DNA from 2 places in the Planococcus sp. APC 3900 genome. Region 2 is predicted to be linked to the other one. Evidence: predicted binding sites of a transcription regulator. Region 2 holds the regulator's gene; the other holds the start of a gene.

Region 1 (5,516 bases), on a different contig from region 2:
TGGATGGGCTTTATTTCGGTTTTCCTCCCAAAAGGAGAGAAAAAAATGAAAAATACAGCCTCACTCATCAAAATGAAAGCACAAAACGAAAAAATCGCCATGCTCACCGCTTATGATTACCCGTCAGCCAAACTTGCTGAACAGGCCGGCGTGGATGTGATTCTGGTCGGCGATTCTCTTGGAATGGTCGTCCTGGGATACGATTCCACTGTGAAAGTGACGGTCGATGACATGATCCATCACGGCAAAGCAGCCCGTCGCGGTGCTCCCGATACGTTCTTGGTGGTGGATATGCCTTTCGCTTCATTTCATGGCAGCCTGGAACGCACACTGGATAACGCAGTCCGTATTTTCCAGGAAACCGGAGCGGAAGCAGTAAAGCTTGAAGGGGCAGATGAGGTCGTGGAGGTAGTGAAATTACTGACACGCACCGGCATTCCGGTTGTCGCGCACCTTGGTCTGCTTCCACAGACAGCGGGTGTGCTGGGCGGCTATAAAGTACAGGGGAAAACAGCAGACGCCGCGCAAAAGCTGATCGATGATGCACGGGCATGTGAAGCGGCAGGAGCCTGCATGCTCGTTCTCGAATGCATTCCTTACCAATTGGCGCAAAAAGTCACCGCAGCATTGACGATACCGGTAATCGGCATTGGAGCCGGCAGTGAAACAGACGGACAAGTCTTGGTTTATCACGACGTCCTGAAGTACGGAACCCATCATTTGCCGAAATTCGTGCATTCTTACGCGGAAACCGGGGACTTGATGAAAGACGGCCTGACCCAGTACGTCGACGAAGTAAAAACCGGCGCTTTTCCTGCAGAAGAACACCGCTTTACAATGAAAGAAGAAGAACTTCAACAATTGTACGGAGGAAAAGAATAGAAAGAAGAATACCCGGCATCTTGAAAAAGATGCCGGGTTTTCATGTGTTTTTATTGAAGAACCATATACGGATTCTTATGTAATAATAGCAAGAAATAAAAATATTATTTTATTAAGTATAAGTTTACTTTACTTTTATAAAGAATTGATTTATTATATTTTCTAAGAGGTGATGATCATGAAGAAAGATTTTGGGGACTCGATATCCAATAAGGTTTATGAATATCGGGTGCTCGCCAGAATGTCCCAGCAAGAATTAGCGGAAAAAGTGGGAGTTTCCAAACAAACCATCTTTGTTATGGAAAAAGGGAATTATGTTCCAACCTTGCTGTTAGCTTTCCGAATTGCCGACTTTTTTAAGGTTGATGTAAACGATGTTTTTACTTATTTAAAAGGAAATGGTCAAAATGAATGATTTTTTCGCGAATATCCATCACGCTATTTTCGATCCTTTTAGGGCTTGGGCTGAACAATCTACTGGGAATTGGAATATTCTCATCGGGATTGGGTTTTTACTGCTCATGGGCAGTCTGATTCTTCTTTATGTGTCTTATAAGAAGATGGGGGAAAGCGATGAACGGACAAATCAATTGTCTTTAAAGAGCTGCTACTGGATGCTGTTGGCCATCATTTTATGTGACATCATCTTTCCGAAAGAGTATATGTGGACAATCTTTTTCCTGTTTAAATATTCGTTGGCATTTTTAGCTGGCGGTATCTGTCTGACTGTCCAGTATAAAAGGGATTTTGCATAAAAACTATTAGACATGGATAGAGGGGAGAAGATGTGGATCGACTACATTCTCTCTTTTTTTTGTTTCTTAAAGGCCATCCTTTACTAGTTTTGATTTTAATTAAAAAAATATTCATAGAACTAAAGATGGGAAAAATCTATGGAATGATAAGGGAAAGAAAATTTATTAAAGGATTTTGTAACGAAATAGATGGTGGCGGTATTAATACTAAGAACAGCAAGAAAGCGAGGGCAGTGATGAATAAGCTTAATGAAGAATACGAAAAACTTCACCCAAAAATCTATGCGTTTTTCTATGCGAAGACCGGCAATCAGGCGACGGCTCAAGACCTTTGCCACGATACCTTTTATGAAGCGTGTAAAAGTATTGCGTCTTTTAATAACCATTCTACACTGTCCACGTGGATCTTCTCGATTGCGAATAACTTACTGAAAAAATATTATCGAAAAAACAAGTATCAGCAAAGCTTAATGCAAAAATTCGCAGAGATTCCAGAGGCTGAAATTCATTCGCTAGAAGAGTTGGTAGAAATCAATGAAGACACAAAACTACTGTTGCATCACATTTCAAAACTGGATGATGCTTCAAGAGAAATCGTGTTGCTTCGGATATATGGAGAGCTGAGTTTTGCAGATATCGGTGTCTTAATCGGCAAATCAGAAAATTATGCGCGTGTAACATTTCACCGTTTGAAATTAAAAATTCAAAAACTGCTGGAGGTGACGTTATGAAGAATGAATGTGCAATTGTGCAAGATCTTCTGCCTTTATACGAAGAAGAGTTATTGCAGGTAGAGACCAAACAATTTATCGAAGAACATTTGAAAAGCTGCAAAGAGTGCCGTCTTCTTGCGGAACAATCACAAATTCCGTTGCCCGCCAAAGTAGAACCGGGAGAGCCTTCGAAAAAGATGATCCGTAAAATAACCTTACGGCTGACCACAATTCAGATTTTCTTTGTGGCGATTGCCTTTATGTTCGCGATGGGTACAACCATTATGAATGACAATGCGGGTTTTATTCTGACCTACACTATCTTGGGGCTGGTCACGTATCTCTTTTACCGGTCGGTCCTTATTGCTGTTCTCCTTGCAGGCGTGCCGAACTTCATCTGGAATTGCCTGTTGTACATGACGGATCTGCTCGGTGAGTTCTATGCGGAAAGTTTTTGGGAAGCACTTCAATTAGCGCTGTTTTCACTAACCATCCATCTAGTGTTTACGATGATCGGCATCGTCATCGGTTTCTGTATTCTTAAAATAATGGAGGAAAACTAATATGAAAAAGAAAATAATATACGGTGTGATCGCGATTTTATTGATTGCTGGGGTCGTGTTTGCTTATATACAAATGAGCGGGAATCCATTCGAAAAAAACAGAGCGCAAGAGAGCTTGGAAACGTTTTTAGACCAAACGTATCCGGACATGGACTACAAGATCAAGCGGTCGGCAGATTATGGATGGACCGATGCCACTTTTCGTTTTACCGTAATGGAAACGGAAGCGATAGGAGTGGAAACGGCTTATGAATACGATGTCTCTGCTATCGAACCGTATGAAATTCTGGGTGATACCATTCACTTCTCAAAGATCGACAAAGAAGCTTCGAAAAAATTAAATACCGAGGCAGAGCAATACATTCTGGCGCTTCTTCAGAAAAAAGTTCCAGAAGTCGGCGATGTGGCCACAGACGTAGAGGTTTACGACAAACAAGCAGAAGAATGGACACCCCAAACGAAAACACCCAAACCAATTTTGATTATGCTGGAAATTGAAAAAAGGAATTTGTCTAAAGAGCAAATGCTGCAACAGAGTCGGGAAATACAAAAGCAATTGAACAGTGAATCCATCGATTATTATCTAGCTGAAGTAGGATATCACCGCGTTGTTGAGGGCGAAGAAATTTATGACTACACCAGCTTTACGCCAGAGCAGGAATTAACGATAGACGATGTAAAGTAAAAAGCTGCCAACATATTGAAAAAGAGGAGGTTGAAAAACTTCTTCTCTTTTTTTGCAGTTCTTCTTCAAAATAAAAAAACTTCTCTAAAATAGAGCAATTCCTCTTTTAAATGGGTATAATAAGAACAAATGTTCTTATTCAAGGGAGTGTAAGATATGGAGCAAAGAAGCATTACCGGCAAAACAAATGAAAGAAGACAAACAAGGTGGGATGGCCTTTTCGTATCGGAACATGCATGGAATTCCATTAATGATCCGCAGCCGATGCTCAGCGCCGATGAACAAGGGGCTATCATTGATATGTTGATAGTAGCCTGCGAACGGCAGTGCACGGTATTTATCCAATCCTGGCAGGACCGTCATTTCCACTATCACCGTTGCATAATTCAAAAGCTGGACCAAGAGCAGTGGACCATCACCTATGAAGATGCGTTCGGCGAGTGGCGACTGCCAATCGGTATGATTATATCTATACATATGCTTGATTGAATGATAAATTCTTTAAATCTATATAAGTTGAACTAAAGAAATAACATTTTATATACCACTTCGACTCTGAGAAAAAACTCTAAAGATATGGAGTAAAACAGCGAAGACTCCTGCGGCTTAGCGAGACGACCGATACACCGCAGGGAGCGCAGCGGACGAGGAGGATTGGGCGCGAGCCCGCTGGAAAGCGTAGCTGTTTTACGGAATATCGGCTCCTACAAATCATTAGTTCAACTTATATAGAACTTATTAGCGTAATGAAAAGATGCAGTTAAAGTAAAACTTACAGTAAAGTAACCTTGAATTTTAGGAGGAGAAAAATGCATAGAATCAGCAAACAGGAAGAAAACGAATTTCCGCTATTTACTACTCATGAAGAAGCGATAACTTATTTTGAAGAAAAGTATGGAGAGAAGTTTGTATTTGAAGAGTCTTCGGATACCAGTGATGAATTGTGTTTCTTCTATCGGTTAATTACAGACGAAGAGGCCTATATAAAAGGGATATCAGAATTGAATTCTACTGGATACATAGGAATTGAGTTTAAAAATAGCTATCAACCGATCCAAATTATGGAGAACGGCAGTATACAAATCGATCATTAAGAAAAATTGTTCGATTAAAACATCCATCCAAAATGCTTAGGCTATCCGATAAAGAAAATTGAAAGAAAAAACCGGCATCTCCTGAGAGAAGCCGGTTTTTTAGCATGTTATCGAACGTAAGGAGCAGGGTTGACCGCATTTGAACGTGCGCCATTCCAAGGTCCTACGTGAATTTCAAAGTGAAGATGTGTGCCTGTAGAACGGCCTGTGTTACCCATGCCGCCTACTTGCTGACCTTGTCCAACTGATTGTCCAACAGATACGTTGATCGAGCTCATATGGCCATAAACGGTAGCGTGTGTCTGGCCGTTGATGGAATGTGTAAGGATGACAACATTCCCGTATCCGCCCATATTGCCGGCGTAGGACACCATACCGCTCGCTGCGGCAACAATTGGTGTTCCAGGTGAGTTCGCGATATCCATTCCAAGGTGTGATTCTGCTCCGGCTCCGATGTCACGGCCGCCGAATCCAGAAGTGAAGCGTCCTGTTGAAGGAAGGATGAACGTTGAGCTTCCGGCTTTTGAAGACACAGAAGCTTGTGTAACGGTTGCAGCAGGTGCTGATGCAGAAGCTGCTGCCTGGCGTTGAGCTTCCGCTTTACGTGCAGCGGCTTCTTTAGCCAATCGTTCCTGCTCTGCTTTTCTGGCAATTTCCGCAAGACGTGCTTGTTCTGCGCCAATTTTCTTCTCGAGGTCTGCATTGATGTTCATCGTTTTCGCATGTTCTGCTTGCAGCGATGATTTTTCGTTAGCTAAGCGTGCCTGCTCTGCTTTCAAATCTTTCTCAAGCTGAGCCTGTTCGTTTTTCTGTGCATCAAGTGA
Region 2 (5,516 bases):
GATGATTAATTGATGAACATGCTTGAGTAAAAGAAATAACCTTGTCGTCCGTTCTGCAAAGAACGAACTGCGAGGTTATTCTTTTTTGGTAACTTTATACACTTTTTTGCGTCTACTGTTATAATAGTCTAAAAACGGAGGGGGAATCGGCTATGCGCTTTTTAATGTCTATCATTGTTTTTTTAATCTTCTTTTCGTTTGCAGGCATTGGCACATATGTTATCGGACCCGATTTGTCGACCGACCGGCTGGTTGCCGAGGCGACAGAAGAGCTTCGGAACAACGGGCAAATGGAAAAAGTGGTGGAATATGTTGAAAGTGATCCACAAATGCTTGAATATGTAGAAGAAGCCAAAATTGCAGAGGAAGAGAGTATGCCTTTGCCATTTGAAACAACTGGAGATGCGGCGGGTACAGTCATCAAAAAGGTCGGCATTGCGGATCTGGCTAAAATGAAATCGGGAATTGAAGATGGCACGATGTCAGCAGACGAAGTGATTCAGAAGCTTGAAGAGGATTTGAATGAAGAAGAGCTGCTTGCCCTGAAAGTGATCGTATACAAGGAATTATACAAACAGCAATAATAAAGGATATATGCTAAACTGAGTCACGAAGATAAAGTAAAAGTTTAAAGGAGGCTATTGCATGAAACCGTTTCGCGTAGAGTTTTATTTTGATCAAGGCAATACCATCGTACACAATGTCCAGGCTGTAGATAAAGAATCGGCATTAAGCAAGATTCCTTCCAATGGCACTTATGAAATTTCAGATGAACAAACAGGCAATATTTATCGCATTACTATCAATTTAGTTAAATATATTATCGTCAGCGAACTGTAGAAGATTTTTTCTCGGCAAGCTGCACTTAAGGTGTTGCTTGCGCAACTCCTTTTTTTAAAAGATTTTTTGCATGACAATTCGATTGGGAGGCAAATGAATGGAATTCAGAGGATCGAGTGCTTACGAGGAAAAAGATTTTTTGAAGAACTTTCTGCAAAGAAGAAATCGGGCGGAGAGCCCTAATAACAGCATTGAAAAACCAATAATCTATGGGTTGCTTGGCAACTTTCAAAACCAGGATATACTCGATTTAGGATGTGGAGATGCCTTATTCGGAAAAGAACTGTTGGAAGCAGGAGCGCATTATTATCATGGTGTAGAAGGGTCTGAAGAAATGATCGGCTTAGCGGCTGCAAATTTGGAGGGTGTCAATGCCGATCTGACATTGGCAATTATGGAGTCATTTGTCTTTCCTGAAAATACCTATGACATCGTCTCCTCTCGATTAGCCATCCATTATTTACCGGAAGTGGACGAACTATTCCGAAATGTATATGAATCCTTAAAAGCTGAGGGGAAATTTGTATTTAGTGTGCAGCATCCACTGACGACCTCATCTTTTTCAAGTAAAATGTCAGGAGAAAAAAGAAGCAATTGGCTGGTGGACGATTACTTTAAAGAAGGGGAACGGCACGAACCGTGGATCGATAAAATTGTCGTCAAGCATCACCGGACCATTGAAAGCTATTTTACTTCTTTGACAAAGGCGGGATTTAGCGTAACGAATGTTCGGGAAGGGAAGCCCGAACGTCAATATTTCAGTTCTGATGAAGAGTATAGTAGGAGAATGAGAATTCCTGTAATTTTAGCTTTCAGCTGTCATAAACGCTAAATCGAAATTGTTTACATAATAAAAATATCCATTAAAAAAAACCAGGGATTTCCCCGGTTTTTTTTTAATGGATTTGGCGGTAAACGCCTACAACTTTACCAAGAATCGATACTTGGTCTACAATGATCGGATCCATTGATGAATTTTCAGGCTGAAGACGGAAATAATTTTCTTCTCGGAAGAAGCGTTTGACTGTTGCTTCATCCTCAGTCGTCATTGCGACAACAATGTCCCCATTATCCGCGGTCTGCTGCTGCTTAACCACTACATAATCTCCGTTCAAAATTCCGGCTTCGATCATACTTTCACCCATGATCTCCAGCATGAAGATGTGATCATCTTCAGTGCCATAACTTTGCGGAAGCGGGAAATACTCTTCCACGTTCTCAATTGCTGTAATAGGAACACCGGCAGTTACTTTACCGATCAAAGGAACATGCAATACCGGACTTTTATCGATTAACGCTTCATCAGTGCTTATTACTTCAATGGCTCTCGGCTTGGTGGGATCCCGTCTGATCAAGCCTTTGCTTTCAAGACGTGCTAAATGTCCATGTACAGTCGAACTGGATGCAAGACCGACTGCCTCACCGATTTCGCGTACGGATGGCGGATAGCCTTTCAGCCGAACTTCCTCTTTTATAAATGACAGAATGTCTTCCTGGCGTTTGGATACTTTTTTCAACAGTTTCACCTCATTTGAGTAATTCTACTTGATTTCTACCAATAGTATACCAACTCGGGCATTGAAATGCAAACATAGGTTCGAATTTTATTCTTGACAAAAACACCTGTTCGCATTAATATGAGAACATACATTCCGAACACAAATTCTTAGGAGGCGGTTCAAATGACATTCATTCGACAAAATACTTATCTTATCGCATTTTTCTCATTAATTGTGGTATTTACTTTTTACGCCATACTGTCCCATAATACAAACAGTACATCAATGAGCCAAGTTGAAATAGAAGAAGGCGATACGCTTTGGACTTTAGCTGAATCTTTCAGTGGCGCGACTCCCCATCATGAATGGATAGAGGAGATTATGAAAGAAAACAACCTTTCTACTCCAAAAATCATTGCAGGACAATCCCTTAAGATTCCAAGCGACCAATTGAAATTTGCTCCTGATGAGACCATTAAATTTGCAGGTGATACTGAATGAAGAAAAATGCATTAATTTATTGCCGTGTCAGCACGACCAAAGATACGCAGGAATCCTCCCTTGAGAGACAGGAAGAAGAACTGATGAAATTCGCGTTTGAACAATCTTATAAAGTGGATGGTGTATACACCGATCAGCACAGTGGATACGAGATGGATCGTGACGGTCTGCTTGAAATGCTTAATTGCATTAAGGGAGACAAAATCGATGCCGTTTTTATTCAGGATGAAACGCGTTTGGGCAGAGGGCACGCACGTATTGCTCTTTTGCATGTCATGAAGAAATATGGCGTGGAAGTTTATACCTTATCGGATATGGGGCCAATAGCCCTTAATGATATGGATGACATGGTGCTTGAAATTCTGGCAATCGTTGAAGAATATCAGCGCAAAATACATAATGCCAAAATCAAGCGGGGCATGAAACGCGCTGTGGAAAATGGCTATAAACCGGAAAAAAATCTAAAAGGCAAAGGCAATCCTGATGGGCGTGAACGCTTGGATCTGCCTATCGATCAAATTGTCAGCCTGAAAACTAATGGGCTGACTTTCAGTGAAATTGCTGTAACCTTGCAAGGATTCGGCTACCAAGCGAGCAAGGCGACGGTTCATCGGCGATATAAGGAATACGAAAAGCTGATGAAAGACTAAAACATTGCAGAAACCTTACTTTTTTTGTACCATATGAAAAGAAGAAAGGTGGATGTCTATGTTATCACCAGACAAATTAACTAGAATTAATGAACTATCACGTAAATCGAAAACGACTGGATTATCCAAAGAAGAAGCAAAAGAACAATCTTCTTTGCGCCAGGAATATTTGCAAACGTTCCGTAAAACGATGCGTGGAACAATTGAAAATGTAAAAGTAATTGACCCGAATGGGAACGACGTAACGCCAGAAAAGGTCAAAAATATTCGAGAGAATAAGTATTTGAATTAAATACTTATTCTCTTTTTCATTGTATTCTTTTCTATTGTTGACTAAACTAGAAAGGGATTATATTTTTGTTTGAGAGAGGATGTTACTATGTCAACCCACGCAGATCAACTTGCAGTGACAACAATTCGTACACTTTCCATCGATGCAATCGAAAAAGCAAATTCTGGTCATCCAGGATTGCCAATGGGCGCAGCTCCAATGGCATATACTTTGTGGACTAAGCATATGAACCACAATCCAAAAAATCCGGATTGGTTTAACCGTGACCGTTTTGTGTTATCCGCTGGACATGGTTCCATGCTTCTATACAGTTTGCTTCATTTAAGCGGCTATGGTTTAGAAATGGATGAAATCAAAAACTTCCGTCAATGGGATTCAAAAACACCTGGACATCCCGAATATGGCCACACTACAGGCGTTGAAGCAACGACCGGTCCACTTGGACAGGGAATTGGTATGGCGGTCGGTATGGCAATGGCTGAGCGTCATTTAGCGGCTACTTACAATAAAGAAGGAATGAATATCGTCGATCACAACACTTTCGCTTTATGCGGTGATGGAGATTTGATGGAAGGCGTTGCCGGAGAAGCTATTTCTCTTGCGGGCCACTTGAAATTAAACAAATTGGTTGTTCTATATGATAGCAACGACATTTCGTTGGACGGTCCACTTGGCAAGAGTTTCTCTGAAAATGTTCAAAAACGTTTTGAATCATACGGCTGGAACTATTTGCGCGTAGATGATGGCAATGTATTGGACGACTTATCAGAAAAAATCGCACAAGCCAAAGAATCTTCAGACAAACCGACATTAATCGAAGTCAAAACCGTTATCGGTTACGGAGCTCCGAACAAATCAGGTAAAGCAGATGCACACGGCGCGCCGCTTGGTGAAGATGAAATGAAATTGGTTAAAGAATACTACGAGTGGACTTTCGATCAAGATTTCCATGTGCCGGAGGAAGTATATGAAACTTTCCAACAGGCAACTGAAGAGCTTGGGGCAAAAGCTGAGTCAAAATGGAACGAATTGTATTCACAATACGAATCAGCACATCCGGAATTGGCGGAACAATTGCAGATGGCGATCCGTGGTGATCTTCCAGAGAACTTTGATGCAGAGTTCCCGACATATGAATTCGGTAAGAAACAAGCAACTCGTTCTTCTTCAGGAGATATGATCAATGCAATCGCTAAAACAGTTCCTTCCTTCTTCGGAGGCAGTGCTGACCTTGCTGGATCCAACAAAACGAACATCAAAGGCGCTGGCGATTTTGACGCTGAACATCCTGAAGGACGCAATATCTGGTTTGGTGTGCGTGAATTTGCAATGGGAGCAGCCTTAAACGGTATGGCTCTTCATGGCGGACTTCATGTCTTCGGCGGAACGTTCTTCGTCTTCAGTGATTATGTCCGTCCAGCAATCCGTCTGGCTGCATTAATGGGGCTTCCTGTCACTTATGTCTTCACACATGATAGCGTAGCTGTAGGCGAAGATGGCCCAACACATGAACCGGTTGAACATTTGGCTTCTCTTCGTGCAATGCCGAACTTGAGCGTTGTTCGTCCCGCTGATGCCAACGAAACAAAAGCGGCATGGCGTTTGGCGTTGACGGCGAAAACTACACCGACTTTATTGGTTCTTTCTCGTCAGGACTTGCCAATTTTGGAAAATAGCGCAGAACTTGCAGAAGCTGGCGTGGAGAAGGGTGCATACGTTGTGTCCCCTGCTGAA

What was found. Region 2 encodes LexA, which represses DNA repair genes until DNA is damaged. Its sites were predicted from a motif close to CGAACATATGTTCG; they were not measured.
Region 1: the regulator LexA is predicted to act here: its motif matches at 3,721-3,734, upstream of QMA04_RS00920 (YolD-like family protein).

The regions. Positions count from the first base shown of each region.
Region 1 covers NZ_JASDCT010000001.1:191,321-196,836, forward strand. The annotation lists gene panB (3-methyl-2-oxobutanoate hydroxymethyltransferase) at 46-882, shown strand; gene QMA04_RS00895 (helix-turn-helix transcriptional regulator) at 1,061-1,297, shown strand; gene QMA04_RS00900 (DUF2178 domain-containing protein) at 1,290-1,637, shown strand; gene QMA04_RS00905 (RNA polymerase sigma factor) at 1,670-2,368, shown strand; gene QMA04_RS00910 (zf-HC2 domain-containing protein) at 2,365-2,913, shown strand; gene QMA04_RS00915 (YfjL-like protein) at 2,915-3,598, shown strand; gene QMA04_RS00920 (YolD-like family protein) at 3,755-4,087, shown strand; gene QMA04_RS00925 (hypothetical protein) at 4,408-4,692, shown strand; gene QMA04_RS00930 (murein hydrolase activator EnvC family protein) at 4,800-5,516, opposite strand, start outside.
Region 2 covers NZ_JASDCT010000015.1:2,530-8,045, forward strand. The annotation lists gene QMA04_RS17815 (hypothetical protein) at 1-5, shown strand, start outside; gene QMA04_RS17820 (hypothetical protein) at 153-584, shown strand; gene QMA04_RS17825 (hypothetical protein) at 646-840, shown strand; gene QMA04_RS17830 (class I SAM-dependent DNA methyltransferase) at 938-1,672, shown strand; gene lexA (transcriptional repressor LexA) at 1,737-2,357, opposite strand; gene yneA (cell division suppressor protein YneA) at 2,523-2,840, shown strand; gene QMA04_RS17845 (YneB family resolvase-like protein) at 2,837-3,490, shown strand; gene QMA04_RS17850 (DUF896 domain-containing protein) at 3,549-3,782, shown strand; gene tkt (transketolase) at 3,870-5,516, shown strand, end outside.